DNA from 2 places in the Streptomyces sp. NPDC087263 genome. Region 2 is predicted to be linked to the other one. Evidence: predicted binding sites of a transcription regulator. Region 2 holds the regulator's gene; the other holds the start of a gene.
What was found. The regulator HspR, encoded in region 2, represses chaperone genes until heat shock. The targets are predictions, from matches to a motif close to TTGAGNNNNNNNNNCTCAA.
Positions count from the first base shown of each region.

Region 1: lon (endopeptidase La) is a predicted target of HspR. The motif match lies at 9,167-9,185, and genes of this name have one in related genera.

Region 1 covers NZ_JBIUYT010000002.1:515,299-531,191, reverse strand. Annotated here, with positions in the region: gene ACIPC1_RS07600 (multifunctional oxoglutarate decarboxylase/oxoglutarate dehydrogenase thiamine pyrophosphate-binding subunit/dihydrolipoyllysine-residue succinyltransferase subunit) at 1-3,732, opposite strand, end outside; gene ACIPC1_RS07595 (ATP-binding protein) at 4,027-5,082, opposite strand; gene ACIPC1_RS07590 (response regulator transcription factor) at 5,258-5,995, opposite strand; gene ACIPC1_RS07585 (spermidine synthase) at 6,109-6,786, opposite strand; gene ACIPC1_RS07580 (GNAT family N-acetyltransferase) at 6,988-7,635, opposite strand; gene ACIPC1_RS07575 (GNAT family N-acetyltransferase) at 7,674-8,453, opposite strand; gene ACIPC1_RS07570 (hypothetical protein) at 8,668-8,943, opposite strand; gene lon (endopeptidase La) at 9,208-11,628, shown strand; gene ACIPC1_RS07560 (lysozyme) at 11,828-12,664, opposite strand; gene ACIPC1_RS07555 (MarR family winged helix-turn-helix transcriptional regulator) at 12,986-13,477, shown strand; gene ACIPC1_RS07550 (protein phosphatase 2C domain-containing protein) at 13,667-14,455, opposite strand; gene ACIPC1_RS07545 (nitrate- and nitrite sensing domain-containing protein) at 14,851-15,893, shown strand, end outside.
Region 2 covers NZ_JBIUYT010000004.1:416,299-432,191, reverse strand. Annotated here, with positions in the region: gene clpB (ATP-dependent chaperone ClpB) at 1-2,364, opposite strand, end outside; gene ACIPC1_RS15280 (pyridoxamine 5'-phosphate oxidase family protein) at 2,535-2,951, shown strand; gene ACIPC1_RS15275 (hypothetical protein) at 3,085-3,423, opposite strand; gene ACIPC1_RS15270 (helix-turn-helix transcriptional regulator) at 3,744-4,754, shown strand; gene ACIPC1_RS15265 (LuxR C-terminal-related transcriptional regulator) at 4,778-5,767, shown strand; gene ACIPC1_RS15260 (LuxR C-terminal-related transcriptional regulator) at 5,764-6,756, shown strand; gene ACIPC1_RS15255 (LuxR C-terminal-related transcriptional regulator) at 6,722-7,807, opposite strand; gene ACIPC1_RS15250 (circularly permuted type 2 ATP-grasp protein) at 8,310-9,854, shown strand; gene ACIPC1_RS15245 (alpha-E domain-containing protein) at 9,892-10,824, shown strand; gene ACIPC1_RS15240 (transglutaminase N-terminal domain-containing protein) at 10,827-11,690, shown strand; gene ACIPC1_RS15235 (M15 family metallopeptidase) at 11,693-12,367, opposite strand; gene ACIPC1_RS15230 (Uma2 family endonuclease) at 12,408-12,836, opposite strand; gene ACIPC1_RS15225 (sugar ABC transporter substrate-binding protein) at 12,935-14,062, opposite strand; gene ACIPC1_RS15220 (heat shock protein transcriptional repressor HspR) at 14,517-14,969, opposite strand; gene dnaJ (molecular chaperone DnaJ) at 14,977-15,893, opposite strand, start outside.

The DNA of each region.
Region 1 (15,893 bases), on a different contig from region 2:
GGAGATGCGCCGCAGGCGCTCGCCGTGCGGGATGTCGGCGCCGACCGCCAGGTCGAGGTGATCGATCAGGTTGAGGGCGATGAAGGGCCACGCGCCCTGGTTCGCCGGCTCCTCCTGGGCCCACAGGTACTTCTCGGCGTTCGGGTACTTGGCGATCTCCGCCTGGAGCTCGGCACCCGGGAGGGGGTACAGGCGCTCGATGCGGATGATGGCCGTGTCCGTGCTGCCGCGCTTCTTACGCTCGGCCTCAAGGTCGTAGTAGATCTTGCCGGCGCAGAAGACGACCTTGTGGACCGCGGTGGCGTCGACGGTGTCGTCGCCGATGACGGGGCGGAAGCCGCCTGTCGTGAACTCCTCCGTGCTCGACGCGGCGGCCTTGAGACGCAGCATCGACTTCGGGGTGAAGACCACCAGTGGCTTGTGGTGCGGGTTGTGCACCTGCCACCGCAGGAGGTGGAAGTAGTTCGACGGGAGCGTCGGCTGAGCGACCGTCATGTTGTTCTGGGCGCACAGCTGGAGGAAGCGCTCGATACGGGCCGAGGAGTGGTCCGGGCCCTGGCCCTCGTAGCCGTGGGGCAGGAGCAGGGTGACGCCGGACGTCTGGCCCCACTTCTGCTCCGCCGCCGAGATGTACTCGTCGACGACCGTCTGCGCGCCGTTGACGAAGTCGCCGAACTGCGCCTCCCACATCACCAGGGACTCGGGACGGGCCAGCGAGTAGCCGTACTCGAAGCCCATGACCGCGTACTCGGAGAGCAGGGAGTCGTAGACGTTGTAACGCGCCTGGTCGTCCGCGAGGTACTGGAGCGGGGTGAAGTCCTCGCCCGTGCAGCGGTCGATCAGCACCGCGTGGCGCTGGCCGAAGGTGCCGCGGCGGGAGTCCTGGCCCGACAGGCGGACCGGGGTGCCCTCAAGGAGCAGCGAGCCGATGGCGAGGGTCTCGCCCATGCCCCAGTCGATCGTGTCGTCCTCGATCATCGCCGCCCGGCGCTGCAACTGCGGAAGCAGCCGCGGGTGCACGGTGACGTGATCGGGGATGTTGACCTGGGACTCGGCGATGCGCTTGACGACCTCCTGCGAGATCGCGGTCGTCACGGCCACCGGGAACTCGGGCTGAGCCTCCGGGACATGAGCCTCGGGAGCCTGCGAGACGGCCTCGCGGACCTCGGTGAAGACCTTCTCCAGCTGGCCCTGGAAGTCCTGCAGCGCCTGCTCGGCCTCTTCCAGCGTGATGTCGCCGCGACCGATGAGGGACTCGGTGTAGAGCTTGCGCACCGAGCGCTTCTTGTCGATCAGGTCGTACATCAGCGGCTGCGTGAACGCCGGGTTGTCGGACTCGTTGTGGCCCCGACGGCGGTAGCAGATCAGGTCGATGACGACGTCCTTGTTGAACGCCTGGCGGAACTCGAAGGCCAGCCGGGCGACCCGGACGACGGCCTCGGGGTCGTCACCGTTCACGTGGAAGATCGGCGCCTCGATCATGCGGGCCACGTCGGTGGCGTACATGGAGGAGCGCGACGACTCCGGGGCGGCGGTGAAGCCGACCTGGTTGTTGATGACGATGTGGACCGTGCCGCCCGTGCGGTAGCCGCGCAGCTGCGACATGTTGAGCGTCTCGGCGACCACACCCTGGCCCGCGAAGGCCGCGTCACCGTGCAGGGCGACGGGCAGGACCGTGAAGTCCGTGCCGCCCTTGTTGATGATGTCCTGCTTGGCGCGGGCGATGCCCTCGATGATCGGGTCGACCGTCTCCAGGTGGGACGGGTTCGCGGCCAGCGAGACCTTGATCTGCTCGCCGTCCAGGCCCGTGAAGGTGCCGTTGGCGCCCAGGTGGTACTTCACGTCGCCGGAGCCGTGCATCGACTTCGGGTCGAGGTTGCCCTCGAACTCGCGGAAGATCTGCGCGTACGACTTGCCGACGATGTTCGCCAGCACGTTCAGCCGGCCGCGGTGGGCCATGCCGACGACGACCTCGTCCAGACGCGACTCGGCGGCGCTGTCCAGGACGGCGTCGAGCAGCGGGATGACCGACTCGCCGCCCTCCAGGGAGAAGCGCTTCTGGCCGACGTACTTCGTCTGCAGGAAGGTCTCGAAGGCCTCCGCCGCGTTCAGCCGGCGCAGGATGCGCAGCTGCTCCTCGCGCTCCGGCTTGGAGTGCGAGCGCTCGATGCGGTCCTGGATCCACTTGCGCTGCTTCGGGTCCTGGATGTGCATGAACTCGACGCCGGTGGTGCGGCAGTACGAGTCACGCAGCACGCCGAGGATGTCGCGCAGCTTCATCAGGGACTTGCCCGCGAAGCCGCCGACCGCGAACTCGCGCTCCAGGTCCCACAGGGTGAGCCCGTGCTCGGTGATGTCCAGGTCGGGGTGCTTGCGCTGGCGGTACTCCAGCGGGTCGGTGTCGGCCATGACGTGGCCGCGGACCCGGTAGGAGTGGATCAGCTCGAAGACCCGGGCGGCCTTGGTGACGTCGTCGTCGTGGCTGGCGTCGATGTCCTTGAGCCAGCGGACCGGCTCGTAGGGGATGCGCAGGGCCTCGAAGACCTCGTCGAAGAAGCCGTTCTCGCCGAGGAGGAGGTTCGCGACGATCCGCAGGAACTCGCCCGAGGCGGCGCCCTGGATGACCCGGTGGTCGTAGGTCGACGTGAGCGTCATGACCTTCGAGATGCCGAGCTTGTTCAGGGTGTCCTGGGAGGTGCCCTGGAACTCCGCCGGGTAGTCCATCGAGCCGACGCCCATGATGACCGACTGACCGGGCATCAGACGCGGGACCGAGTGGACGGTGCCGAGGCCGCCGGGGTTGGTCAGCGAGACCGTGACACCGGTGAAGTCGTCCATCGTCAGCTTGCCGTCACGGGCGCGCCGGACGATGTCCTCGTAGGCCTGCCAGAACTCGAAGAAGTTCAGCGTCTCGGCCTTCTTGATGCCCGCGACGACCAGCTGACGGTCGCCGTTGGGCTTCACCAGGTCGATGGCGAGGCCGAAGTTGACGTGCTCCGGCTTGACCAGGGTCGGCTTGCCGTCCTTCTCCGTGAAGGAGTAGTTCATCGACGGCATGGCCTTGATGGCCTGCACCATCGCGTACCCGATGAGGTGGGTGAAGGAGATCTTCCCGCCCCGGGCGCGCTTCAGATGGTTGTTGATGACGATGCGGTTGTCGAAGAGCAGCTTCACCGGGACCGCGCGCACGGACGTGGCCGTGGGCACCTCGACCGAGGCGTTCATGTTCTTCACGACCGCGGCGGCCGGGCCGCGCAGCGTCACGTACTCGGGACCGCCCGAAGCCTCGGCCGCGGGCGCGGCCTTCGGAGCGGCCTTCGCGGGAGCCGGAGCAGCGGCGGCGGGCTTCACCGGCGCCTGAGTCGGAGCCGGCGCCGGAGTGGGCGCCGGTGCCGGAGTGGGCGCCGGAGCAGCAACCGGCGCGGCCTGCGCCGGCGGAGCCGCCTGGGCGGGAGCCACAGGCGCTGCGGGAGCGGCCGGAGCCGCTGTGGTGGTGGTTGCTGCGGCCCCCGCGGCCGCAGTACCCGCCGGAGCCGAGGCGACAGCGGCGCCCGGCTTGTAATCGGCGAAGAAGTCCCACCAGGCTCGGTCTACCGAATTCGGGTCCTGGAGGTACTGCTGATAGATCTCGTCGACGAGCCACTCATTGGGTCCGAACGCGGCAGCCGGGTTCTTCCCGGAGACCTGCTCTTCGGTCGAGATGCTCGAGTTACTGGGGGACTGTGGCGACACGGCGGCAACCGCCCTCTTCCGCTTCTCACAAGGTGATGGACAGCGGGAATTAAGGCTACGCCTCCCTGGCCGGGAAGGTCAGGCCGGGCCTGCCCATCGTCGTGTAAGTCACATCGGAAAGTGTGTTTCGGGGGTGGAAATGGCGGGAAACAAGCGGGGTTCCGGCCCGGAACGGGCATGCGGGAGTACGCCGACCTGAGGCCGCGGTACGACTCACGCGGCCCTCTGCCTGATCACACGTGTCCGTCAGTGACGAACGGCGATGGATCTTGTGGCTCCGGTTCGAACTTTACGTCAACTTGGCGAAGAGGGAAGCCCTGGAAGGATGACCTGGATCCGGCAACCCCGCTCGGATTCGGCCACGCCGATGCGCCCGCCGTGCAGATCGACCGCCCAACGGGCGATGGCCAGCCCAAGTCCCGTACCGCCGTCGCTGCCCGGACCGTGCGGCGCGGGGACCCCGCCGCGGTTGAACCGCTCGAAGACGCGGTGCCACTCCGACCTCGGAATGCCGGGACCCTCGTCCAGGATCTCCAGGGCGAGGGACTCCGGGTAGTCGCCCCGTCGGGCCCGGACGGTCACCCGGCCGTGCGGCGGGCTGTGCTTGACCGCGTTGTCGATGAGGTTGGCGACGACCTGGTGGATCCGCTCCGGGTCCGCGTGCGCGGTCAGCTCGGGCGGCGACACGTCGAGGTGCAGATGGACATCGGTGCGCGTGTGGCTTCCGGAGCCCGAGGCGATGCCCGCGCGCGCGGAGGAGACCATGTTGGCCTCCTTCAGGACGCCCGACAGGTAGGGCCACACCTCGAAGCGGCGCTGACGCAGCGGTACGACGCCGTTGTCCAGCCTGGACAGGTCGAGCAGCGTCTCCACGAGGCGGCCGAGCCGCTCCGTCTGCTTCAGGGCCGTACGCATCGTCTCGGGGTCGGCGGCGGAGACGCCGTCCACGACGTTCTCCAGGACCGCGCGCAGCCCCGCGATGGGGGTCCGAAGCTCGTGGGAGACGTTCGCCACGAGCTCCTTGCGCTGGCGGTCCTGGGCCTCCAGTTCGTCGGCCATCAGGTTGATCGTCTGGGCGAGGTCGCCCAGCTCGTCCCGGCGGTCGTCGCGCACGCGGCGGGTGTAGTCGCCGTGCGAGATGGACCGGGCGACGGCGTTCATCTCGTCGAGCGGGGCCGTGAGCGAATGCGCCACGAACTGCGTGATCAGCAGTGTGGCGATCATCGAGAAGACCGTGATGAAGCGCAGTTCGGTCTGCGTGCGGGCCGCGATGATCGACAGACCGGTGGTGATGAAGACCGAGACGACGACCAGGGTGCCGAGCTTGGTCTTGATCGAGAAGGGCCGCACGCCACTCCAGGGGCTCTCGCCCTTGGACTCCCCGAACCCGGAACTGGCGCGCTTGCGCTCCCCGTATCCGGGACCGGTGCTCCCGTGTTCCCCGAACCCGGGTCTCGCGCCCTTGCGGTCCCCGAACCCGCTCATCACATCAGCCCCTCAAGGAATGCCCCGGCACAGGCCCGGCTCAGGGAGTCGGGGTCTCCAGGGCGTAGCCCACGCCGTGGACCGTACGGATCCGCTCGGCACCGATCTTCCGGCGCAGCGCCTTGATGTGGCTGTCCACGGTCCGCGTACCGGAGGCGTCCGCCCAGTCCCAGACCTCGGCGAGCAGCTGCTCACGTGAGAGTACGGCCCGCGGGGTGTTCGCGAGGCACACCAGGAGGTCGAACTCGGTGGGCGTGAGATGCACGTCCTCCGAGCGCACCCGTACCCGGCGCTGCGCGTGGTCGATCTCCAGCTCGCCGAGTCTGAGGATCCCGCTGCGCGGCGTCGAGGCGGCCACGACGGCGCGCTCCACCCGGCGCAGCAGGACGTGCACGCGGGCGGCCAGCTCGCGCATGGAGAACGGTTTCGTCATGTAGTCGTCGGCGCCGACGCCCAGACCGACCAGCATGTCGGTCTCGTCGTCGCGCGCGGTGAGCATCAGCACCGGCACCGGGCGCTGGGCCTGCACACGGCGGCAGACCTCAAGACCGTCGAAGCCGGGCAGCATGATGTCGAGGATCAGCAGATCGGGCTGCCAGGCCTCGGCGGTGTCGACGGCGGCCGGGCCGTCGCCCGCGGTTTGCACCAGGAATCCCTCGGCGCGCAGACGCGCCGCGATGGCGTCGACGATCGTCGGGTCGTCCTCGACGACCAGGACCCGTCGTTGAGCGCCGGGCGTCGCCGCCGCGCCGTTGTGGGAGGTGTGTGTCTGCTCCATCGCCCGCCCCTGAAGTGTGCTTTCCGGAATCCGTGGGGTGATCCCATGACTGCGCCTGACGCTTGAATGATCCGCGTCAGGCAAGCAGAGTACGGGCAGTCGCCGCGGCTCGGCTATCCAGGTCTTACCGCGAGATGGACGACGTCCGGAACGCCCCGGGCAACGGGGATCTCTTCGGTACGCACCCCCTTGAACCCGGCATTCCGTAGGGTTCCTTCAAATTCTGGAGAGGGTTGCGCCGACCACACCGCGAGTACCCCACCGGGCCTCAACGCCCTTGCACAGCTTGCGAGTCCGGCCTCCGAGTAGAGGCTTTCGTTGCCCTCCGTGACCGTCCAGCCGGGCCCGTTGTCGATGTCCAGGCACAGCGCGTCGTATGTGTCGCAAATCTCATTGACGTAGTCGAGCAGATCCGCTTCCACGACGTCCGTACGCGGGTCGGCGAGCGCCTCGCCCGACAGCGCGGCCAGCGGTCCGCCGAGGTGCCAGTCGATCACCGCGGGCTCGCGCTCCACGACGGTGATACGCCCCCAGCGCGGATCCGAGGCGGCGTGCGCGAGCGAGAACCCGACGCCGAGCCCGCCGATCAGCAGCCTCGGCGCCGCCCGCTCGTCCAGCGCGCCGTACGCGGCGTCGACGAGCAGCCGCTCCGAACGGCCGTCGGAGGTGTCCATCAGGAAGCACCCGTTGGCGATGATCTGCAGCAGCGCACCGTGACGCCGCAGCACGACCTCGCCGTACGGGCCCTCGCGACGGTCGATAACTTGGGGGGTGTCGTACGAGGTGACCATCGGCCCATCCTGGCAGCTCCCCGGCGCCGGATGGCTGAATTACCCCGGTTCCAGGGGGCGGAGCCGGCACGGCGACACCGTCGCCGGCGATGGCGATGGCGATGGCGATGGCGATGGCGATGGCGATGGCGATGGCGATGGCGATCACGATGTGCCCACCACCACCCGCCGCTACCACGGCGGGTGGCGGTGGGTGCGCGTTCAGGCGCCCCCGGTGAACTTCGCGCTGGTCAGCGGTGCCTCCATGTGCCAGCCGAGGGACTCGTACAGCGCCCGCCCGTCCGGTGTTCCGGCCAGTACGCCGGTCGTGGCGCCCTGCTCGACCGCCGCGCGCGTCACCGTGCCCACGACCAGGCGGCCGAGCCCGCGCCTGCGGTGCTCCGGTGCCGTCTCGACCTGGTCGACGACCGCTGTCGCGCCGGTGACCGCTATCTGGGCGCGCGCGGCCCAGGAGCCGTCCGGCGCGGTGACCAGGACGCGGGTGACGCCGCCGCGCGACCAGGTGCGCAGGCGGTAGCCGTCGGGAGTGGCCGCGGGTGGGACGGCGGTGAGCGGGACCGACATCAGACAGCCGGGCTGCGGGTCGATCCACCAGCCCTGACCGAGCCAGGGTTCGACGGTCGACGGCTCGGCGAACACCTTGAGCCACACTCCCGCTCCGGTCACCGCGTCGGCGACCTTCCGGACCGTCGCTTCTTCGACCGCCTCGTTCGTCGCCCCGAGAACATGCCGCGAGACGTGTTCCGGATGTCCCACGTCGACCGAGCAACCCCAAGGCTCGATCACCGGCGGAGCCGCCCCGCGCGAGACGACCCAGCCGTCGACCCAGGCCCGTACGATCTTGTCCACCAGAACCCCCTGTAATGGCTGCTAACGCCTCACAGGCCTTACCTTACCGACGGCGCCGACGGGTCGCCCTGTGGCGGCGACCACACATAGGGAGTGGTCGTGGTGATGGCGTGGAACCCCAGGCGGCGCAGGATCGGAGCGCTGTCGTCGGAGGCGTCCACGTGCAGGAACCGGACGCCGCGGGCCACGGCGAGGACGGCACGGGTGGCGACAAGGGCGCGGTAGATGCCCCGCCCCCGCCATCCGGGCAGCGTCGAACCGCCCCACAGACTCGCGAACTCCGTGCCCTCGCGGAAGACCAGCCAGGCGGCGGAGACCACTTCACCGCCCGCCTCGGCGACGAAGACGGCGATCTCGTCGGGGGCGGCGTCGACGCGGGCGATCAGATCGTCGGCGAGCCAGCTCCAGTCGGCCCCCCACACCGTCGACTCCATCGCGGCGATCCGGTGCATGTCCACGTCCGCCGTGACCCGCCGCAGGACGACACCCGGCGGCACGACCGGCCACCGTACGGCCGCCATTTCCTCCGCGAGTCCGACGACCACCGTCTCCCGCTCCTCGGGCACGAAGCCCGCGGCGCACAGCCGCTCGGTGAGGTCGGCGGGGTGGTCGTGCCCCCGCGTCTTCCACTCCACCGCCTCGCCGCGCCCGGCGAAGTACTCCCGCTGCCGGGCGATCAGGCGGTCGAGTTCCGCCCCGCCCACTCCGAGGTCACGCGGACCACTGACCAGCCCGCGGAACTGCCCGACGATCCGCAGCAGCGGCCCGTCCTGTTCGTGGGTGACCCCGGTGGGAGGGGTGGGAGGCGCGCCGCGCATCTGGTCGTCGTAGGCGGAGAGGAAGGGGTGGGTGCCGGTGTCTGTCACCGGGGAGACGGTACGGACCGTGCCGGGCGTGGCAACCGAATATCCGAGCGGCGTCCGGGCAGGCCACGCCAGACCGCTCCACGGTCGTCGGTACGTTGGTCGGCTCACCCGCGGCCGGGCCCCGCGGCCGGGCCCCGCGGCCTCTCCGGCCGGGCCGGCCAGGCGGTCAGCGCGGGCCGAAACCGCCGTATGGCCGCAGCGGGATGATCTGGAAGTCCGACATCTGCTTCTGTGCCAGGGGAAGGGCTGCCACAGCTGCTTCGGCGTCGCCGAGGGATTCGGCTTCGAGGAGGAAGCACGCGCCTCGTGTGTCTCCGCGCAACCAGATCTGGCGGAGTGCTCCGTCGGCGTAGAGCCCTCGAACCGTCTCGGTCTCTTGAGGCAGGACGGCCGCGAAGTCCTCGTCGCTGAACCGGTCGCTGTAGCGCTGCGTTATCACCATGAATTGCACAGGCCGAAGCTATCAAGGCGCCCCGGCGTGTTCGATCCCGGCCTTGCGGCGGCGGGCTGCTGGGGCGGCAGGGCGGCAGGGGTGCGGGGCTCGGGGGGACGGCCGCGTGGCGGAAGGCGAAAGTGCAGGGGCTACCCGCTACCCCAAGAGGGCAGGTACGACCCCGATCGCTGACAGCGAACACCTCCGGGGAACACCGGAGCGCTCACAAGCATTGAGTCCACATAGCTCAACTTGCTTGTCGAGAGGAAGATCATGGCTGCCGATACGACGTCCACGCCGCTCAACCTGCCGGTACTGCCGCTCGACGACGAGGTCGTGCTGCCCGGAATGGTGGTTCCGCTGGACCTGAACGACGCCGATGTGCGGGCCGCGGTGGAGGCTGCTCAGGCTGCCGCCCGCTCGACACCGGGGAAGCCGCAGGTGCTGCTGGTGCCGCGGATCGACGGGACGTACGCGGGCACGGGTGTGCTCGGCACCGTCGAACAGGTCGGCCGGCTGGCCGACGGCGACCCGGGCGCGCTGATCCGCGGCCGTGGGCGCGTCAAGATCGGCGCCGGGACCACGGGTCCGGGAGCCGCTCTCTGGGTGGAGGGGACGCGCGTCGGGGAGACCGTGCCCGAGCCGCTGCCCGGCCACGTCACCGAACTGATCAAGGAATACAAGGCCCTCGCCACCAGCTGGCTGCGCAAGCGCGGCGCCTGGCAGGTGGTGGACCGCGTCACGGCGATCGACGACGTGTCCGCCCTTGCCGACAATTCCGGATACTCACCTTTCCTTTCCACCGAACAGAAGGTGGAGCTGCTGGAGACCGCGGACCCGATCGCCCGCCTGAAGCTCGCCACCGAGCAGCTCCGCGAGCACCTCGCCGAGCAGGACGTCGCCGAGTCCATCGCCAAGGACGTACAGGAAGGCGTCGACAAGCAGCAGCGCGAGTTCCTGCTGCGGCGCCAGCTCGATGCCGTACGCAAGGAGCTCCGTGACCTCAAGGGGGAGGGCGGGGAGGACGAGAGTGACGACTACCGCTCCCGCGTAGAGGCCGCCGACCTTCCGGAGAACGTCCGCGAGGCCGCTCTCAAGGAGGTCGAGAAGCTGGAGCGCGCGAGCGACCAGTCGCCCGAGGGCTCCTGGATCCGGACCTGGCTCGACACCGTCCTCGAACTGCCGTGGAACGAACGCACCGAGGACGAGTACGACATCCAGGGTGCCAAGACGATCCTCGACGCCGAGCACGCGGGCCTGGAGGACGTGAAGGAGCGGATCACCGAATACCTCGCCGTGCGCAAGCGGCGTGCCGAGCGAGGGCTCGGCGTGGTCGGCGGCCGCCGCGGCGGCGCCGTGCTCGCGCTCGTCGGACCTCCCGGCGTCGGCAAGACCTCGCTCGGCGAGTCCGTCGCGCACGCCATGGGTCGCAAGTTCGTCCGGGTCGCCCTGGGCGGCGTACGCGACGAGGCCGAGATCCGCGGGCACCGGCGTACGTACGTCGGCGCGCTGCCCGGCCGGGTCGTCCGCGCCATCAAGGAGGCCGGGTCCATGAACCCGGTCGTGCTCCTGGACGAGATCGACAAGGTCGGCTCCGACTACCGCGGTGACCCCGCCGCAGCCCTCCTCGAAGTGCTCGACCCCGCCCAGAACCACACCTTCCGCGACCACTACCTGGAGGTCGAACTCGACCTCAGCGACGTCGTCTTCCTGGCGACGGCGAACGTCCTGGAAGCCATCCCGGAGGCCCTGCTCGACCGTATGGAGCTGGTCCGCCTCGACGGCTACACCGAGGACGAGAAGGTCGTCATCGCACGCGACCACCTGCTGCCGCGCCAGCTGGAGCGGGCCGGTCTGGAGAAGGACGAGGTCACGCTCGACGAGAGCGCGCTGCGCAGGCTCGCCGGGGAGTACACCCGGGAGGCGGGCGTACGGAACCTGGAGCGCGGCATCGCCCGGCTGCTCCGCAAGGTCGCCGCGCAGCACGAACTCGGCGAGCGGAAGCTGCCGTTCACGGTGACCGAGGACGATCTGCGCGGGCTCATCGGGCGTCCGCACCACGTGCCCGAGTCCGCCCAGGACCCGGCCGAGCGCCGCACGGCGGTGCCCGGCGTCGCGACGGGACTCGCCGTCACGGGCGCCGGCGGTGACGTGCTGTTCGTCGAGGCCTCGCTCGCCGACCCGGAGACGGGCGCGGCGGGTCTGACCCTGACCGGTCAACTGGGCGACGTGATGAAGGAGTCCGCGCAGATCGCGCTCTCCTTCCTGCGCAGCCACGGCGCGGAGCTCGAACTCCCCGTCGGCGACCTGAAGGACCGGGGCGTGCACATCCACTTCCCGGCCGGGGCCGTCCCCAAGGACGGTCCGAGCGCGGGCGTCACCATGACGACCGCTCTCGCCTCGCTGCTCAGCGGCCGACTGGTCCGCACCGACGTCGCCATGACCGGCGAGGTCTCGCTCACCGGCCGTGTCCTGCCCATCGGCGGCGTCAAGCAGAAGCTGCTCGCCGCACACCGGGCCGGGGTCACGACGGTGATCATCCCGAAGCGCAACGAGGCCGACCTGGACGACGTCCCGGCCGAGGTCCTGGACAAGCTCGACGTCCACGCGGTGACGGATGTCCGCCAGGTGCTGGAGCTGGCGCTCGCTCCGGCGACGAACGGCGCCACCGTGGAGGTTCCGGTGGCGGCGTGACGGACGCCATCGGTTGAGGAAGGCCCGGGTCCCGGAAAGACGTTTTCCAGGGGATCCGGGCCTTCCCATGTCCGGCGTCAGACGGTGGCGAGCACTCTGCCGGGGCCGTCAGACGTTGGCGCGCACTCAGCCGCGGCTGTCAGCCGTTGGCGAGCACTCCGCCGCGGCCGTCAGCCGTGGTGAGCATCCGGCCCGACCGTCAGCCGTTGGCGAGTGCCACCACCCGGTCCAGTGCCCCGTTGAACTTGTTGTGGTCCCCGACCGTCGGACCCGACGACGTGTACTGCCACATCGTGTAGAAGCCCCAGCCGGCCGGCAGCGTGCCCACGGCGGTGGCGTAGCGGGCGATCCACAGCGGGGTGGCGGTCGCGAAACCGGCGTAATTGCCGGTGCACTCCGTCCACCAGGTGGTCGCCGTGTAGATCACGGCGTCACGACCGGTGCGCGCCTTGTACTGGGTGAGGAAGCTGCTGATCCAGCTGACCATGGCGCTCTGCGTCTTGCCGTAGCAGGAGGCCCCGTACGGGTTCCACTCGATGTCGAGCACACCGGGCAGTGTCCTGCCGTCCTGCGACCAGCCGCCGCCGTGGTCGACGAAGTAGTTGGCCTGGGTGGCGCCGGTCGTCGTGTCGGGGGTCGCGAAGTGGTAGGCGCCGCGGATCATGCCGACGCTGTAGGAGCCGTTGTACTGCTGGGCGAAGTAGGGGTTCGTGTAGTACGTCCCTTCCGTCGCCTTGGCATACGCCCACTTGACCCCGCTGCTCCACAGGGTCGCCCAGGCGACATTGCCCTGGTGGCTGCTGACGTCCACGCCTTCCGTCTGGGTGGCCCTGCTGTCGGCCGGGATGCCGCCCTGGCCGTCGTGGGCGACGACGCCCATGCCCAGGTGGGCCGAGCCGCGGGCGGGGGTATCGGCTGCCTGGGCCGGTACGGCGAGGAGGAGGGAGAAGGCGGCGACCAGGGTCCCGAGCGCGGGAAAGCGCTTGGCGGGGTGCGAGCGGCGGGTCGTGCCGGATCTGAATCGGTGCGCGGGCATGTCGTGCCTCCGAGGAGATCGGTGGTGCACGGTGGTGCTCGGTGGGGGAGCGCCGGCGGCATGCGCCTGCCGCGGTGGGGGACAAGTCATCGTCGACTTGTTGATGGCGTGGCGCAGGGGTTGGGTGCCATGCCGGTCGATTTTCTGCTGTGGTCATGTCACAGCTTGCCTGCCCGTGACGCTACGCACTCGGCGGACGGCGTGGGAAGAGGGTCCGGACGCTGCCGATGGTCTACGCCTACGAAATACTGGCGGAGCTGCGGCGACGGCGATTTTTGGCAGAAACTTTCAGGATCGGGAAACCGAGTCAGGGGTGCTGACGTGCACGAGGACGCGAACGGCGACGGGCGGAGCGGCGAACCCACGGCGTCCGGAAGTGGTGTGGACCAGGAATTCCCCTCGCTGGAACGCGAGTTGACGGTGTTCCTGCGGCGGGCCCGGGCCTCCTCGGGGGAGATGGCGCGCGCGGTCCATCCCGACCTGGAGTCCTCCGCGTACGGACTCCTCTTCCGCCTGGAGGAGTGCGGCCGTCAGCGCGCCACGGAACTCGCCGCCTACATCGGCGTGGGCAAGGCCACCATGTCCCGCCAGCTCCGCGCCCTCGAGGACCTCGGCCTCATCGCCCGGGAGCCCGACCCCGCCGACGGCCGCGCCTGGCTCGTCCGCCTCACGGAGGAGGGCCGGGTGCGCTTCGGCGCGGTGCGGGAGGCGCGGCGGGCGCGGTACGTCCGGCAGCTCAGCGGCTGGGACCCGCGGGAGGTGGCCGAACTGGCCCGGCTGCTGCACCAGCTGAACACCGGGATCGAGAAGTAGCCGAGCACGTGCGGAGGGCCACGTGCGGAAGGGCCGCGTGCGGAAGGGCCACACCCGGCCCCGGATCGCCGCGGCTCACCCCTCCTCGAAGCCCTCCATGAACCACTCCTCGAACACCGGAGAAGTGGCCGCCCACGCCCGGAAGCGGCGCGGCACGCTTCGATGACTCACCACTGACTAACCACTAACTCACCACTCCACGAACACCACCGTCGCGTCGTCATGCGTCTTGCTCCGCCCCAACCGCACCCGCAGCTCCGCGTCCGCGGACTCCAGCGCCCGTACGCGGGAGACGAGGGCCTGCGCCCCCTCTTTCCGTACGAGGGTGAACAGGCCCGTCCAGTCCCCCTCCCGGAACTTCTCCACCCACCGCGTGGCACCGTCCGTCAGGGCGGCCAGTGCCCGGACGGAGGACCGGGGCACCGTCCCCGTCACCGCGCGCGACGCCACCGAGGGGTCCGCGGCGGCCGTGAAGAAGCCGCCCTCCTGGTTGCGCAGGGTCGCGTCGGTGCGGGCGGCGGAGGTGAGGGTCGCCGGGGGGACGTGGGAGAGGCGGTCGTCGAGGAGTGCGGTGACGGTGCCGTCGGGGGACTCGAGGAGCAGTGCGGAGTCCGAAAGGACGAGGTACTCGACCTCGACGGCGGACCAGCGGGCGAGGACGACGGTTGCCTGGGGCGTGCGGGGGTGAGAAAGGTCACAGGTCCCGGCATGGGCCTCGGCCGTACGCGTGATCGAGCGGGAAAGGATCTCAGGCAGCGTCAGATCCCTGTAGGTAAGGGACAGTTCGGTCAGTGCGCCGCCCAGGCGGGAGGAGAACCAGGCGACCGAGTGCACGCAGCCGTCGTCACCGGTGGGAGGTGTCACGCCGTCCAGGACGACCAGTGCGCCCCCGTGTCCTGAGGCGGGAAGTCCGACCGATGCGAAGTCCTCATTGGGGCGTGCCGGGTCGCCGGGCTCCGAGACGAGTTCAGTACGCATCCGGCCAGTCTGCACGAGCCCTTCACAAGATCCACGAGAGGTCGGCATCGGTCGCCGGATGGGCGCGGACCGGCAGATCCGGCGCCGGGTTTGGCATGGAATGATCGACTCCGGCGAAGCGTGGCGGCGAATACTGCCAAAGCCCGTCGCCCACGTCCAACCAGCCCACCGCGCAGGCGATCCGCACACCTCAGAGGGACTTGCCCGCCAACTCCGGTCCGATGTTCACTCCTTCGGGTGGCGGCCCGGATGATGCGGGACCACTGTCCACCGGCACTGGGAGGGTCGGGAACCGGTGGGGGCGCCCCCTGCTTGAGCGAGGTCGAAAGCTCGGGGGAGAGCGAACACCCCAGTTGACGGAACGTCACCCGGGTACATGAGTACACGAGTCAGGAATGCGAGCACCGGTGCAGAAGACGCGGCCGAGGCGCACAGGCAAGCAGACAGCCTCCAGATCGACTGGGGATGGCGCTGCCGCCGCCGAGTCGGCGGGCAGGGGCCGAACCGCCCACGTACGCAATCGGCTGATTGTCGCCGTTGCGGTCGTCGCGGCTGCCGTGGCCGGCGCCGGGGCACCCACGATCCTGACCGCCTCGGGTCAGCTCAACGACTCCCAGAACCTGGTGACGCTCGCGCAGCGCACCCAGCAGGCGCTGACCCTCGCGCACTCGCTGGCCGACGAGCGCGACGAGGTCACCTCGTACATCGCGGCGGGCCGGCCGAAGGACAAGGTGCCCTCGGAGCAGCGCGGCGCCCGGGTCGACCGGCAGGTCGAGGAGCTGCGGGCGGACGAGGACGCCCCCGCGTCCCTCCTCACGGACCTCGACACCATCGCCTCGCTGCGCAGAGCGGCGCTGACCGGCGCGAGCACCGCGCTCGAAGCGCACCAGTCGTACTCGGGTGCCATCACCGAACTCCACGCCCTCGCCGAGGAGCTGGCCGAGCAACTGCCGCCCCGCGCGGGCTCCGGCGCGAACTCCCTCGCCGAGCTGGACTCCGCCGTCCAGCAGTCCGCCGCCGCCCGTGGACTGCTCCTCGCGGCCCTCAGCGTCCCGCACAGCACGCAGACCACCACCGACCCCTACACGGGCCTGACGAGCACCACCAGCTCCTCGTCGGAGGCCGACACCAAGCAGCGCGACGCGCTCAGCGCCGCCGCCCAGCAGGCCCGCCTCCGCTCGGACGCGGCCCTCGCCGAGTTCCGCGAGACGGCGCCCAAGGCCGACAAGACCAAGTACGACTCCACGGTCACCGGGCCCGACGTCACCAACGCCGACAAGTACCTCACGGGCCTGACCGACCAGCCGACGCTCTCCGACGACGAACTCGACACCCGCACCGACAAGCTGGACGCGGCGCTCTCCGCCCGCGTCGAACTGATGCGCGGCGCCGAGGCATCCCTCAACAGCCGCCGCATCAAGGACCTCGAAGCACTGCG
Region 2 (15,893 bases):
GAGGCGCCCCGCGAGCCGGTCGATCTGGAGCCTGGCGATGCGCTCCAGCTCTTCCTTGTTCAGGGCCGAGAAGACCACCAGGTCATCAAGACGGTTCAGGAACTCCGGCTTGAAAGAGGCCCGTACGACCTCAAGGACCTGCTGCTTCTTCTCCTCGCCGGACGTCAGCGGATCGACCAGGAACTGGCTGCCCAGGTTCGAGGTGAGGATCAGGATGGTGTTGCGGAAGTCGACCGTCCGGCCCTGACCGTCCGTCAGGCGCCCGTCGTCCAGGACCTGGAGAAGGATGTCGAAGACCTCGGGGTGCGCCTTCTCGACCTCGTCGAGGAGCACGACGCTGTACGGCCGCCTGCGCACCGCCTCGGTGAGCTGGCCGCCCTCCTCGTACCCGACGTAGCCGGGCGGCGCGCCGACCAGGCGGGCGACGCTGTGCTTCTCGCCGTACTCGCTCATGTCGATGCGGACCATGGCCCGCTCGTCGTCGAAGAGGAAGTCCGCGAGCGCCTTGGCGAGTTCGGTCTTGCCGACGCCGGTGGGGCCCAGGAAGAGGAAGGATCCGGTGGGCCGGTCGGGGTCGGCGATTCCGGCGCGGGTGCGTCGTACGGCGTCGGACACCGCCTGCACGGCCTCCGACTGTCCGATGAGCCGGCGCCCCAACTCCTCCTCCATGCGCAGGAGTTTCTGCGTCTCGCCTTCGAGGAGCCGTCCGGCCGGAATCCCGGTCCAGGCGCCGACCACGTCCGCGATCTCGTCGGGCCCGACCTCCTCCTTCACCATGGTGTCCTTGGAGACCTCCACCTCGGCCTCGGAGGCCTCCTCCAAGTCCCTTTCCAGAGTGGGGATCTCGCCGTACAGCAGCTTGGAGGCGGTGTCGAAGTCGCCGTCGCGCTGGGCACGTTCGGCCTGGCCGCGGAGTTCGTCGAGCTTCTCCTTCAGCTCACCGACGCGGTTGAGGGACTGCTTCTCCTTCTCCCAGCGGGCGGTCAGGCCGCGCAGCTCCTCCTCCCGGTCGGCGAGGTCGCGGCGCAGCCGTTCGAGGCGCTCCTTGGACGCGGGGTCGGTCTCCTTCTCCAGCGCCAGCTCCTCCATCCGCAGCCGGTCCACCTGGCGCTGGAGTTCGTCGATCTCCAGGGGCGAGGAGTCGATCTCCATGCGCAGCCGGGACGCGGCCTCGTCCACGAGGTCGATGGCCTTGTCGGGGAGGAAGCGGGAAGTGATGTACCGGTCGGAGAGCGTGGCGGCGGCGACCAGCGCGCTGTCCGCGATCACGACCTTGTGGTGGGCCTCGTACCGCCCCTTGAGCCCGCGCAGGATCGCGATGGTGTCCTCGACGGACGGCTCGGCGACGAGCACCTGCTGGAAGCGGCGCTCCAGGGCGGGGTCCTTCTCGATCCGCTCGCGGTACTCGTCGAGCGTCGTCGCACCCACCATGCGCAGCTCGCCGCGCGCCAGCATGGGCTTCAGCATGTTGCCCGCGTCCATCGAGGAATCCCCACCGGCGCCGGCACCCACCACCGTGTGCAGCTCGTCGATGAAGGTGATGATCTGCCCGTCGGAGTTCTTGATCTCGGCGAGGACGGTCTTGAGCCGCTCCTCGAACTCGCCGCGGTACTTGGCGCCCGCGACCATGGCACCGAGGTCGAGCGAGACGAGCCGCTTGTTCTTGAGCGACTCCGGGACGTCACCCTTGATGATCCGCTGGGCAAGCCCCTCGACCACGGCGGTCTTGCCGACGCCTGGCTCGCCGATGAGGACGGGGTTGTTCTTGGTGCGCCGGGACAGTACCTGCACCACCCGCCGAATTTCCTGGTCCCTGCCGATGACGGGGTCGAGCTTGCCCTCACGGGCGGCGGCGGTGAAGTCGGTGCCGAACTTTTCGAGCGCCTTGTACTGGCCCTCGGGATCCGGGGTGGTCACCCGGCGCCCTCCCCTGCTCTTCTGGAACGCGTCGAGGAGCTTCTTGGCGTTCGCCCCCTGCTGGGAGAGTACGTCGCCGCTCCGGCCGCCCTTCGCGGCGATTCCGATGAGCAGGTGCTCGGTGGAGATGAACTCGTCCCCGAGCTCCTTCGCCCGCTCGGCGGCGTCGGCGATGACGGCGAGCAGCTCACGGTTGGGCTGCGGGGGCGCAACGGTGGATCCGGTCACGCTGGGCAGACCGGCGAGCACGCGCTCGGCGCCGGCCCGCACGGAGGCCTGGTCGGCCTCGACGGCGGCCAGCAGGTCGAGGATGTTCTCGTTGTCCTCGCCCTCCAGCAGCGCGAGCAGCAGGTGGGCGGGGGTGAGGTCCGGATGGCCCCCGGAGACGGCCCGGGTGCTGGCCGCGTTGATCGCGTCCCGGCTCCTGTTGGTCAGCTCTGCGTCCACGGTCGCGCTCTCCTCCTGGGGTTGCTGGGCTGGTCAGCCTTTATCTCCATGCTGAGTGTGCCAACGAGCACAAAGTTGAGTCTATTCCACTCAAGGCTGCTCGGGAAGCGGACCCGGACCGAGCAGAAATCCGGGGCAAAGGTCCGGACCGGGAAGTAGATTCGTGTCTCATGGCTTCCTCGTACCCAGTGGACCCGCGACGGCCGGACGCCGCCTACCTCAGCTTCTGGCGGGAGAGGCACCTGTGCACGCTGACGACCCTTCGACCCGACGGCAGCCCCCATGTGGTGCCGGTCGGGGTTACATACGATCCCGAGGCCGGTCTGGCTCGGGTGATCGCGAACAAGTCCAGCGCGAAGGTGGGGTACGTGCTGGCAGCGGGCCCCGACGGGGTGCGGGTGGCCGCCTGCCAGGTCGACAGGCGGCGCTGGGCGACCCTGGAGGGACTTGCGACGGTGTCCGCCGACCCCGGGCACATCACGGAGGCGGAACGGCGCTACACGGAGCGGTACGGGCGGGCACCCTCTCCCAACCCGTCCCGGGTGGTGATCGAGATCGAGCTGACCTCGGCACTGGGGCGGGGCTGATTTCAGCCGCTCTGGAATGCGCCCACACCTGGAGGTTTCACGTAAAACTGCAGCGGCGTCACCGTGTTCAGGTCACGGTGACGCCGCTGCGGGGGGAAGTACCTGCGCGATTTGTTACGACGGGGGAATCGCGTCAGGCACTGCGGGGGGTGGCTGAGATGGTCTGCACGTCCGGAGCATCCTCCGGCTCGACCAGCTGGTGGTCACGCTGGTCCAGGTTCACAAAGATCATTCCGTACCGAATGGCGCACCGTACTGGCTGCGGCGCCCCCCGAGGCCGCCGCAGACACCGGTACGCCCGCAGATCCTCGTCATCGTCCCGGGTGACGACGACAGGCTCTCCGAATACCGTCACCATCAACGAGTCACCACTGTGGGGGATGGCGGTGACCAGATCGATGAAGTGCCAGCCGGAGCGGTATGCGGTGGCCATTTCTCTACGGAAGGAGCGGTCGTCAGGAGGGGTGGTCACGTCAGCTCCACACAGTGTCATCTGGGACGGCGGGAGTGTCATCATCACCAGCCAGGACTTCGACCGGCGGCGACGACCAGACCGTGTCCGCCGGCAGCGACCAGACCGTGTCTGCTTGAGCGCTACTCTCCGCTCCGGAGAGGCCACTCAGCGTTCCGAAGGCCACGACGGCGGAGAAGGCGGCGACAAGCACCGAGCGAAGCATTCTCTTACGCATAGTTGGCTTCGTCCTCACTTGAAGGTCCCTCTTCCCCCGTCGAGAAAGACGATGGCTCATTCGGGCACATCATGGCCACACAATCGGTGCATCATGTTCCTGCATGTTCAGGACCCTGGGGGGTGGAAATTTGGCTACAAACAGGACTAAAGAGACACATCCCCATGCCTTGACGCAACTGTGCGAGGACGGGGGCCGCCTTTACGCGAACGCCCTGCGCACGGGGCGTATCGCACGCGCAGATGTGGAGGTCGCTCCGTGCTTGATGGAGTTCGCTCTCCTTCACCCTGATCCCGACGACGCGAACTGGCTACGGCCCGTTCCTCCGTCGGTCGCTCTGGCCCAGCGCCTCAATCCCATCGAGCGCGAGATCACGGAGCGCAGGCGCTTGTCAACCGGCCTGGCTGATGCATTCGAGCCGTTCATGGCCCTCAGCGCCCAGGTGATGGGATCCGCGCATTCCATCACTGTTCTGGAGGGGCTCGACCGGATCAACGCGGCACTCGATCTGGCGACGGCCCAGTGCCAGGTCGAGGTGCTCACGGTCCAGCCGAGCGCCCGCCACCCGGAGGCCAGACTCATTGAGGGACTGGAACGCGACAAGCCACTGATCGAACGAGGGGTACGGATCCGGACCCTCTACCAGCACACCGCTCGGTACAGCCCTGAAAGGCTCGCCTATGTGGACCAGTTCACCGCCGGAAAAGCGGAGTACCGGACCATCGACGAACTCGTCGAGCGCCTCATCATCTGCGACGAGACCGTGGCCTTCATCCCTGTCCGCGACGACCGGCAGGTCGCCCTGGAACTTCGTCACCCCGGCCTCGTCCGCTACCTGATCAAGGTCTACGAGTTCATGTGGGACCGCGCGGTGCCACTGAGCGCCGGAGCCCCCTACGAAACCGCCCCCGACGGCATCACCGACATCCAGCACTCCATCGCGAAGCTCCTGATAGAGGGCCACGTCGACGAGGCCATAGCTCGCCGACTCGGCATGAACGTCCGCACCTGCCGTGCCCACATAGCCAAGCTGGCCACAGCTCTCGGCAGCGGCAGCCGGGCGCAGCTCGGCTTTCTCATAGCCCAGTCGGGAATCCTGGACCAGGAGCACTGAATGTCGCGGGAAGGGAGCCACAGGTGACCACCGGTGTACACGGGCACAGAGCCGACGAGCTCTGTGAGACGGGCCTGGACCTGTACACCCGTGCGCTGCGCGAAGGGCATGTTCTCCAGGAGGACGCGGACGCCGCCGCCCCCTGCCTCATCGACTCCGGCCTGCTCCAGCCGGACCTGGCAGACATCCGCCGACTGCGTCCCGTAGCCCCCGCCATAGCCCTTCCCCGGCTGCTGCACGCCACCGCCGAGGACATCGCCCAGCAGCGTCGGCGAGAAGCGCGCCTGGCGGAGGCATTCGAGCCGCTCATGGCCCTGGACGCCGGGCAGGCATCACCCTCGGACGCACCCGCGAACACCGTGCTGGTCGACATCGAGCGGATCAACGCCGCGATCGCCAGAGCCATGGCCGCCTCATCACGCGAGGTACTCACGATCCAGCCCGGCGGCAAACGTCCTGCTGAAATATTGGCAGCTGCGTTCCTGCTGGAGCAGGAGATGCTCTCGCGGGGCTGCCGGATGCGCACCCTCTACCAGCACACCTCTCGCCACGACCCGGTGGCTCTCTCGCACTACGAGAACCTGAACGGCGATGTCGAGGTCCGCACCCTCGACGAGGTCACCGAGCGCCTCATCGTCGTCGACCGCTCCGTCGCCTTCATCCCCGCGAACACCGACCGCACGATGGCCGTCGAGGTCCGCAACCCCGCCATGGTCGCCTACCTCGCCACCACCTTCGACCGCCTCTGGCGCCTGGCCACCCCCATGTACCCCCAGGCAGCCCAGCAGCCCTCTCTGAACGGCATCACCCCCCGCCAACAAGCCATCGCCGCCCTGCTCATCGAAGGCCACACCGACGCGACGATCGCCGAACGCCTCGGCCTCAACATCCGCACCGCCCGCGTCCACATAGCCAAACTCGCCGCCACCCTCGGCAGCGAAAGCCGAGCCCAACTCGGCTACCTCATCGCCGAGTCAGGAATCCTCAAACAGGATGAGGGCGCAGCGGAATGACCACGGCACACCAGGAACACGGGCTGGAGGACCTCTGCGCGGCGGGGACGGAGCTGTACACCAGCGCCCTGCGCGAAGGCCGCGTACCCCAAGGGGCCGCCAACAGCGCGCCCTGCCTCGTCGACCTCGGACTGCTCCAGCCGCACGTGGAGGACGCGCACTGGCTGGAACCTGTGGCTCCCGCCGTGGCCCTGCACCGCTTCCTGCGAAGCGCCGCCGACCGCATCGCGGACGAGCGGCGGCGTGAGGAGCGGCTTGCCGCCGTGTTCGAACCGCTCATGCGGATCGACGGCCGGCGCACGACTGGGGCGGACACCCCCACCATCGAGGTCCTCAGTAGTCTCCAGCAGATCAACCTGGCCATCACAAAGGCCATGGCCCAGGCCGGCACGGAACTCCTCGCCATCCAGCCCTACAACGGTCGCCCCACGAAGGCCCTGGCCGAGTCCATGGAACGCGACCAGGCACTACTGGACCGGGGCGGACGGATCCGCACGCTCTATCAGCACACGCTCCGCCACTCGCCCGCGGTGGCCGCACGCCATGAACTGCTGAAGGGCGACCTGGAAGCCCGCTCCCTCAACGAAGTCACCGAGCGACTGCTCATCGTCGACCGCTCCGTCGCCTTCATCCCCGCGAACACCGACCGCACGATGGCCGTCGAGGTCCGCAACCCCGCCATGGTCGCCTACCTCGCCACCACCTTCGACCGCCTGTGGCGCCTGGCCACCCCCATGTACCCCCAGGCAGCCCAGCAGCCCTCTCTGAACGGCATCACCCCCCGCCAACAAGCCATCGCCGCCCTGCTCATCGAAGGCCACACCGACGCGACGATCGCCGAACGCCTCGGCCTCAACATCCGCACCGCCCGCGTCCACATAGCCAAACTCGCCGCCACCCTCGGCAGCGAAAGCCGGGCCCAGCTCGGCTACCTCATCGGGCAGTCAGGAATCCTCAAGCAGGAGGAACAGCAGGGCCGGGAACCGTAGGCACGCCCGGAACCGTAGGCACGCCGGAAACCGTAGGCACGCCGGGGACCGTGACCGGCTCGAGCTCCGGGGAGCGTGGAGGGTCGTCCAGGCCGGCCTGGGCGATGCGGACGCCGAGCTGGGTGCGGCTCGCCGCGCCGAGGGTCTCCGACAGGCGGGCGATGTGCGCCCGGCAGGTACGGACGCTGATTCCCAGGCGCTCGGCGACCACCGCGTCCTGGTGGCCCTCCGCGAGGAGCGCGGCGATGGACCGTTCGCGGTGGGTGATGCCCTCGATGCCTGTCGAGGGGAGCGTGGAGGCGATCGGGATCGCCAGGCGCCACAGGCGCTCGAAGACCGTCACCAGGTAGTCGACCAGGGCCGGGTGGCGCAGCTCCAGCGCTATCGTGCGGTCCGAGTTCGCGGGGATGAAGGCGACCGTGCGGTCGAAGAGGATGAGGCGTTCCACGACCTCGTCGAGGGTGCGGGCCTCGGCCGCCTCGCCCATCAGCTCCATGTAGTTCAGCAGGCCCTGGCCGTGCCTGGCCACGTGGGTGTACAGGTCGCGCATGCGGACGCCGCGGCGGCGCAGGCCCAGGGCGCGGTGCAGGCCCTCGGAGAGTTCGTCCTCGCGGCGGATGCCGCCCGGCTGGACGGTGAGGACCTCGGACGTGCACGCCTCCGTCGCCGCGTCCATGGCGGCCCGGATGCGGGGCAGTCCGTCGAGGACGCGGATCGCCGCGCCTTCGGCCGGCGCCTGGACGCGCCCGCCGAGCCCGGCGTACCACTCGAACGCGGACACCGCGTCGCCCACCCGCGCCTGGCTCGCGCTGACTTCCGCGTACACCTCCCGCAGGAGCCGCGTCATGACCTCCTGAGGGGAGGTCGGTACCAGCCAGCCCATGTCGTCGGGGTCGGGGTGCAACAGCGCGAGCTCGACCAGGCAGGGCACCGCGTCCGCGTCCTCGCGGGGCACACGTCCGCGCCGTACGGCCCGGGAGTACACCCGGTCCCCTGCCGCGCACAGCTGGTCAGCGCCGTGCGGATGCGTGTCCGCGCCTTGCCCGGCCATCTCCCCACTCCCGCCCGGCCATCTCCCCGCCGTCGGCTCCAGCGTTCGTCCATCGTCAGCGCTTCCGTACTCGACTTCCGCGCTTTCGTCTTCCGCACTTCCGTATTCGGCTTCCGCGCTTCCGCTTCCGCGATTCCGTACTCGGCGCTTCCGCGATTCCACGCTTCCGTACTCCGCGCTTCCGCAGCGCAACTATGCGCGGCCCCGTCCGCCATCGCAACACGGCGGCGCCGCCCCGCTGCCCCCAATTGACCCTGTAAGTCCGTAAAAATCCCCGCCTCAGTGCTGACCATTGCAACAAGCTGACGCTGCCGGCCCCCATCCCCCCGGTGCATCGTGGAACCGCTTCCCGAGGGCGCCCCGGCGCCCCTGACAGCCTTGGCCGGATATCCCCCATTCGGCCAGGGCCCCGGCACTCACCCGGAAGCGGGCGGCACAGCACGTGAACTGCCGGAAATAACCGAGTGATCAGCGTGTTACCTACCGCACTTAACGTCAGTCCATGGCGGACATATTTGACGCGTACGCGTTGGCCGATGCGTGGGACGAGATGTTTGAGCGGCCTGGTGTGGTCAGGACCGCCTATGAGCCGGTGCTGGCCGCGTTGCAGCCGATCGAGCCGGTTGAACTGCGGTTCAGAGCGGACCAGATGGCGCGGGCGTTCACCGACCGGGGTGTCACCTACGCCTTCGCGGGCGAGGAGCGGCCCTGGCCGCTGGATCTCGTACCGCGCATCCTCGACGCACTCGAATGGGACCTCATCCAGCGCGGAGTCACCCAGCGGGTCAAGGCCCTCGAGGCCTATCTCAGCGACGCCTACGGGCCCTGCCGCGCCTTCGAGGACGGGGTCGCGCCCTGGCGACTACTGCTCAATTCACCTCATTTCCACAGAGCCGCGCACGGGATCGAGCCACCGGGCGGGGTACGGATCCACGTCGCCGGGATCGATCTCGTACGGGACGAGGCGGGGGAGTTCCGGGTACTCGAAGACAACGTTCGCGTACCGTCCGGCGTCTCGTACGTCATCGAGAACCGGCGTGCGATGACCAGGATCTTCCCGTCCCTCTTCGCCGAGCAGCACGTGGTGCCGGTGGACGGGTACGCGCAGAAGCTGCTGGCCGCGCTGCGGGTGGCTGCTCCCGACGGGGTGACCGACCCCCGGGTCGTCGTCCTCACCCCCGGTCCCAGCAACGCCGCCTACTTCGAACACGCCCTGCTGGCACGGCTGATGGGCGTGCAGCTGGTCGAGGGCCACGACCTGGTCTGCCGCAACAACCGCGTGTGGATGCGGACCACTCGCGGCGAGGTGCCCGTCCATGTCGTATACCGGCGGCTCGACGACGATTTCCTCGATCCGCTGCAGTTCCGGCCCGACTCGGTGATCGGCTGCCCGGGGATCATGAACGCCGCGCAGGCGGGCACCGTGACCCTCGCGAACGCCGTCGGCAACGGCATCGCCGACGACAAGCTGCTCTACACGTACGTCCCCGACCTGATCCGCTACTACCTCTCCGAAGAACCGATTCTCCCCAACGTCGAGTCCTTCCGGCCCGACGAGCCCGGCCAGTTGGAAGCCGTCCTCGACCAGATCGACCAGCTGGTCATCAAGCCGGTGGACGGCGCCGGCGGCATGGGCATCGTCATCGGGCCGAAGGCCGACCGGGAGACCCTGGAGCGTACGCGCGAGGCCGTCGCCGCCGATCCGCGCGGCTGGATCGCGCAGCGGCCGGTCGCGCTGTCCACCTCTCCCACCCTCGCGGGTGACCGGATGGCGCCGCGCCACATCGACCTGCGGCCGTTCGCCGTCAACGACGGCAGCGATGTGTGGGTACTGCCCGGCGGGCTCACCCGGGTCGCGCTCCAGGAGGGCAACCTCATCGTCAACTCCAGCCAGGGAGGCGGCTCCAAGGACACCTGGGTACTGGCAGAGGGGCCCCTCGATCAGCCCGCTCCCGAGATCAACAGCTCCGTGCCGGATGTCGTCCCCCGCCAGCTCGGCCCCGACGGCGACCGCACCGCCGTACAGGAAGGGGCACAGCAACAGTGATTGCTTCGCTGGTTCCCAAGGCCCAGGAGGTACGACCGTGAACGACGTGATCCTCTCCCGGATAGCCGAAGCCCTGATCTGGACCGGACGGTATGTGGAGCGGGCGGACGCCACCGGCCGCATCCTCGACGCCTATCTGCACCGGCTCCTGGAAGACCCCTGGCGCGACGAGGACGTGGCCTGCCGGTCGCTGTACGCCATCCTCGGCGTCGACGCGGGCGACGAACGCGTCGACATGCAGCAGGTGTTGGACCAGCTGGCCTTCGACGCCCGTTCCACCTGCGCCATCGAGGGCGCGATCGGCGCCGCCCGGCTGAACGCGCGCAGTGCCCGCGAGGCGGTCTCCTCCGAGATGTGGGAGTGCCTCAACTCCACCTGGCACGCGCTCGCCGACCAGCGCCTCGCCTCGCGGCGCACCGGCCCGTACGCCTATCTGGAACTCGTACGCCGCCGGGCCGCCCTCTTCTTCGGGCTCGCCGACTCGACGATGAGCCGGGACGACAGCTGGCGGTTCGTGGTCCTGGGACGGAGCCTGGAGCGGGTCGACATGACCGTACGGCTGTTGTCCGTACGGGTGTTGGACGCCGCCCATGCTCCCGACTGGCCGACGCTGCTCAGTGCGAGCGGGGCCGACGAGGCGTATGCCCGTGTCTACGGCGGTTTCGGCGACACCCCGCGGGTGGCTGAATTCCTCCTCATGGACCGGGACTTCCCGCGCTCCGCGCTGCACGCGCTGACCACGGCGGAGGAGTGCCTGGCGGCGCTCGGCCGGCCCAGACAGGACCCGGCACGCCGCCCGATAGGCCGGATGCGGACCCGGCTCGAGTACCTGGACCTGTCCGCACTGGAAGAGCAACTCCCTCTCCTCCTGAGGGACTTGCAGCAGGCGTGCATGGCGTCCGCCGAAGCGGTGGCGGAGAAGTTCTTCCCGAACCAGGGGCCCGTCGAGTGGGCTCAGGAAGGAGCGTGACCATGACCGGGAACACGCACACGGCGACCCGTCGGCTCCGGATCCGGCACACCACCCGCGTCTCGTACGCGCAGGCCGCCGTCTCCTCGCACAACGAGGTCCGGATGACCCCGCTGACGCTCCCCGGACAGACCACCCTGGACGCCCGGGTGACGGTGAACCCCACCACCGCCACCTGGTCGTACTGGGACTACTGGGGCACCCAGGTCACCGGCTTCGACCTGATGGAACCGCACGCGGACCTGACCATCACGGCGTCGAGCCTGGTCGAGACGGCACCGCCGGACCCGCAGGCCGCCGCGCCCACCTGGGCGGAGATCGCCGAACTCATCGCCAACTCCCGCCTGTTGGAGTACGCGGCACCGACCGGCCGTACGATCGTCTCGCCCGAGCTGGTGGAACGGGCACGCGCGATCGCCGCGGGCCTCGACCCGCACGAGACCGCCGTCGCCGTCTCGTCCCTGGTCACCGGGCAGGTCTCGTACATCCCCGGCGCCACCGGCGTGAACACCAGCGCCATGGAGGCCTGGGAACAGGGCGCGGGCGTCTGCCAGGACATCACCCACCTCACCGCCGCCCTCCTCCGCGGCCTCGGGCTGCCCACCCGCTATGTCTCCGGCTACCTCCACCCCGAGCGCGACGCCGAACTCCACCGCCCCGTCGCGGGCCAGAGCCACGCCTGGATCGAGTACTGGGCGGGCGACTGGAACGGCTACGACCCCACCAACAGCACCCGCGCCGCCGAGACCCACGTGGTGGTGGGACGGGGACGCGACTACGACGACGTGACGCCGCACAAGGGGGTGTACCGAGGAGTCGCCGGGGGTCCGCCCGAGGTGACGGTGGAGTTCACACGGGTGGCCTGAACTCACTGGTGGACGGGGAGGTCGACACCGTGTTCCCGGGGTCCGTAGATCGCGTGGTCGGCTCCGGTGGCGAGCGCCCAGTAGCGGTCGCCGTAGGACCAGTGCCACCACTCCGTGGGGTAGTTGACCAGACCGGCCGCGGTCAGCGCGTCGCCGAGCAGCCGCCGGTTGGCGCGCGCCCGCGGGCCGATGTTGCTCGCGCCCGTGTAGCAGGCGCCGTCGCTCTCCTCCGGGTTCGCGTTCACCGGCGTCCCCATGTCGAGCTCATGTCCGTCGGCGTCGACGAGGGTGAGGTCGACGGCGGCGCCCGCGCTGTGCGGGGCGATCTCCGGAGGGGACACGTACCGGCTGGCCGCGTTCCGGACGCGCTCGGCATCCCAGCCGGGGTTGCCCGCCCTCAACTCGTCGGCGTACTGCTCGAAGTACTCCCGCTGCAAGGCCGGCGGCCGATACCCCTCGACGAACAACAGCCTTACTCCACGGGGGAGCAGGGCCCTGGCCCTCACAAGCCTGTCCAGCACGCCTACCCGCAGATGCGCGAAGGCTCCCGAGTCGTCCCGACGGCGGGCATCGACAGGAAACAGCTCTCTCTCCCGCACGTCGAGAAGGAGTTCCCCGCAGTCCACAACGGGTATCGCGGCGATCTTCGGGTCTGACATCAACACGATCTCGGTCATGAACGGATCATGCCGCACGACACCTTGGGGGCGCGGGGGCTTATGCCTTCCGCTTGGGCCCGGTGATCGTCTCCCCGATCACGAAGCCCTTTGCGGGTCCTTCGGGGATGGTGACTTCGGTGCCGTAGGGGACACGGTGGACTCCTACCCAGTCGGCCTTCTCCGGTTGGGGCTCGGTGAGGACGGTGACGGTGCCCTGGTTGTCGTAGTCATCAACGATCACGTAGACAGGAATACCGGCTCGGGCGTATTCGCGGCGCTTACAGACCCGGTCTTGGTGGCACCTTCCACCGGAGACCACCTCGGCAACCAGCCGCACGGCCGGGGCCACGACACCGATGTCCTCCGCGTCGGCGTCCGCGTGCGGCTCCGGTTCCCGTGAGTCAGCGGCCACCAGTACATCCGGCATCCACACGCGACGTCGCCCGAGTGTTACGGCCCTTGCCTGATACGCCCCGTATTCGTCCATGTACCGGAATCCGGACGAGCCCCGCACGGTGATCGTCACCGGCCCGGAGGGGCTCGCCGCTCTGCTGGGTCACGTCAGGGGACCGAGGGGGCCGCGGACTACTTGAGGTCGATCGCGTTGCACGCGGACTTGTAGTCGGCGGTGCAGATGTCCTTGACCTTGTAGATGCCGTCGGAGATGACCGTGTCGTCGATGTTGTCCTTGGTGAGGGCGACCACCGGGACGAGCGCGGCCAGGATGTCCTTGTCCGTGGGACTGTCGACCTTGTCGCTGGCCAGGGCGTCGAACTCGATCGTGCGGCCCTGGACCCTCGCCACGGCCATCTCGGCGGCGACGCTGGCCTCCTGGGGGTAGGACTTGTAGACGCTCATGAACTGGTCGCCCTTGACGATGCGCTGCACCGCGGCGAGCTCCGCGTCCTGCCCGGTGACCGGCGGAACCTTGCTGACGCCCAGGGTCTTCATGACGTCGATGACCGCGCCCGCGATGCCGTCGTTGGCGGCGTACACGCCGGCGATGTTGTCGATGCCGACGGCGGCGACGGCCTTCTCCATGTTCTTCGTGGCCTCGACCGGGTCCCAGTCCTTGGTGTCGTACGTCTTGGCGATGGTGACCTTGTTCTGGAGCTCGACCATGGCGCCCGCCTTGAACTGCGCCGCGTTCGGGTCGGTCACCGAGCCGTTCATCATGATGATCTTCTTGCTGGCGGAGTTGCTGCCCAGCTCACTGATGAGGGCCTTGCCCTGCACCTCGCCGACGAGTTCGTTGTCGAAGGAGACATACGCGTCGATCGGCCCCTCGGCCAGCCTGTCGTAGGCGATGACGGGGATGCCCGCGTCCTTGGCCTTCTGCACGCCGGGCGCGATGGCCTTGGAGTCCACGGCGTCCACGAGGAGCACGTCGACCTTGTCGTCCACCATCTTCTGGAGCTGGGTGGCCTGCTTCGCCGCGCTCGCAGCGGCGTTGGCGTAGACCACCGTGCCCTTGTTGTTGGTGAGCTTCTTCACCTCGTCGCGGATGATGGGGTAGTCGAACTTCTCGTAACGCGTGTTCTCCGTCTCCGGGAGGAGCAGACCCACCGTGAGGTCGTCGCCCTTCGTGGGGCTCGCCTTGGTCTCACTGCCACCGATCCCGTCCACGACCCCACAGCCGACGAGGGAGACGGCCATCGCGGACGTACTCAGGGCTATGACGGCCCGACGCCGACGGGTGTTACGAGTGTTCACAACAGGTGCCTTCCGGGCGAGGTTGCAGCATTGCGACCCAGGTGGCTGAAAGCCAACGCGGCGATGACCTCAGCGTCAAGGACTAACCACTTAACGAGATGGCAACAGCATGCTGTGTTCCCCAAGTGAACACGATGGGAAGAGGCCGCGTCTCCACTTCCAGGAATCCCCACTGATTCACACGCTTCACTCATTTCACAGGGTGCCCAGTGCGCGCGTACAACCCATGCACCCGACCAGGTGTCTTGATGTCGACCCACGCACACACCTCACGCAACAGGCGAAGCATGCCACCAGCCAGACGCAGCGGAGCGGCACTCGCCGTGACGCCGGCGACAGCCGCCGGCAGCCTGCTCACCATGGCCTCCACCCCGGCGTCCGCGCAGTGACCTGAGCGACGCGGAAGGGGCCGGGAGGTGTGCACCCTCCCGGCCCCTTCCGCGTGTTGGAACGGCTACTCGGACGTCCGCTTCGGCCGCCACACCACCAACGCACTCGTCTGCTGAACCTCCTGGTACGGGACCAGGTCGCGGCGGTACGAGGCGTGGACGGCTGCCTCGCGCTGCTGCATCGCGGCGGCCGCGCCGTCCACCGCCGCCTGGAGTTCGGCGGCGCGCTGCTGGAGGGCGGCGACCTGGTTCTCCAGCTCGATGATGCGTTTGATGCCGGCGAGGTTGATGCCCTCGTCCTGGGACAACTGCTGGACGGTGCGCAGCAGTTCGATGTCGCGGGCCGAGTAGCGCCGGCCCCGGCCGGCGGTGCGGTCGGGGGAGACGAGGCCGAGGCGGTCGTACTGACGCAGGGTCTGCGGATGCAGGCCGGAGAGCTGGGCCGCCACCGAGATGACGTAGACCGGCGTCTCCTCGGTCAGTTCGTACGGGTTGCGTCGACGGCCGGGTACGTCCATGGCGTCCTCATGCTCCCTTCGCGGCCTGGAACAGCTCCGCCCGCGGGTCCTCACCCGCGGTCGCCTCGCGGTACGCCTCCAGAGCGTCCCGAGCCTTGCCCGAAACCTCCGTGGGGACCGCCACCTCGACGGTGACCAGCAGGTCGCCGCGGGTGCCGTCCTTGCGGACCGCGCCCTTGCCGCGGGCGCGCATCGTGCGGCCGCCCGGCGTGCCCGGCGGCAGCTTCAGGGTCACCGCGGGTCCGCTCAGGGTGGGCACCTTGACCTCGCCGCCGAGGGCCGCCTCCGCGAAGGTGACGGGGACGGTGACGGTGAGGTTGTCGCCCTTGCGGCCGAAGACCGGGTGGGCGTCGACGTGCACCGTGACATACAGGTCGCCGGCCGGGCCGCCGCGCTCGCCGGGGGCGCCCTTGCCGCGCAGCCGGATGCGCTGGTTGTCGCTGACGCCGGCCGGGATACGGACCTGCATCGTGCGCGAGGACTTGGCGCGGCCGCTGCCGCTACAGACCTCGCACGGGGTCTCCGCGATCAGACCGCGGCCCTTGCAGTCGGGGCAGGGGTCGGTGAGGGAGAACCCGCCGCCGGAGCCCCGGGCGACCTGGCCGGTGCCGACACACGTCGGGCACACGCGGGGTGTGCCGTTCGCGTCGCCGGTGCCCGAACAGGCCTTGCAGGGCGCCTGCGAGGTCATCCGCAGCGGAACCGTCGCGCCGTCCACCGCCTCGGTGAAGCTGAGCGTCACCTCGGTGTCGATGTCCTGGCCGCGCCGGGGCTGCGTACGGGTGCCGGTGGTCGCGCCGCCGCGGTTGAACAGCCCGCCGAACACGTCACCGATCCCGCCGCCGAAGCCGCCGCCCTGTGCTCCACCGCCCTGGGGGCCGCCTCCGAAGAGGTCGCCCAGGTCGAAGTTGAAGTTGCCGCCGC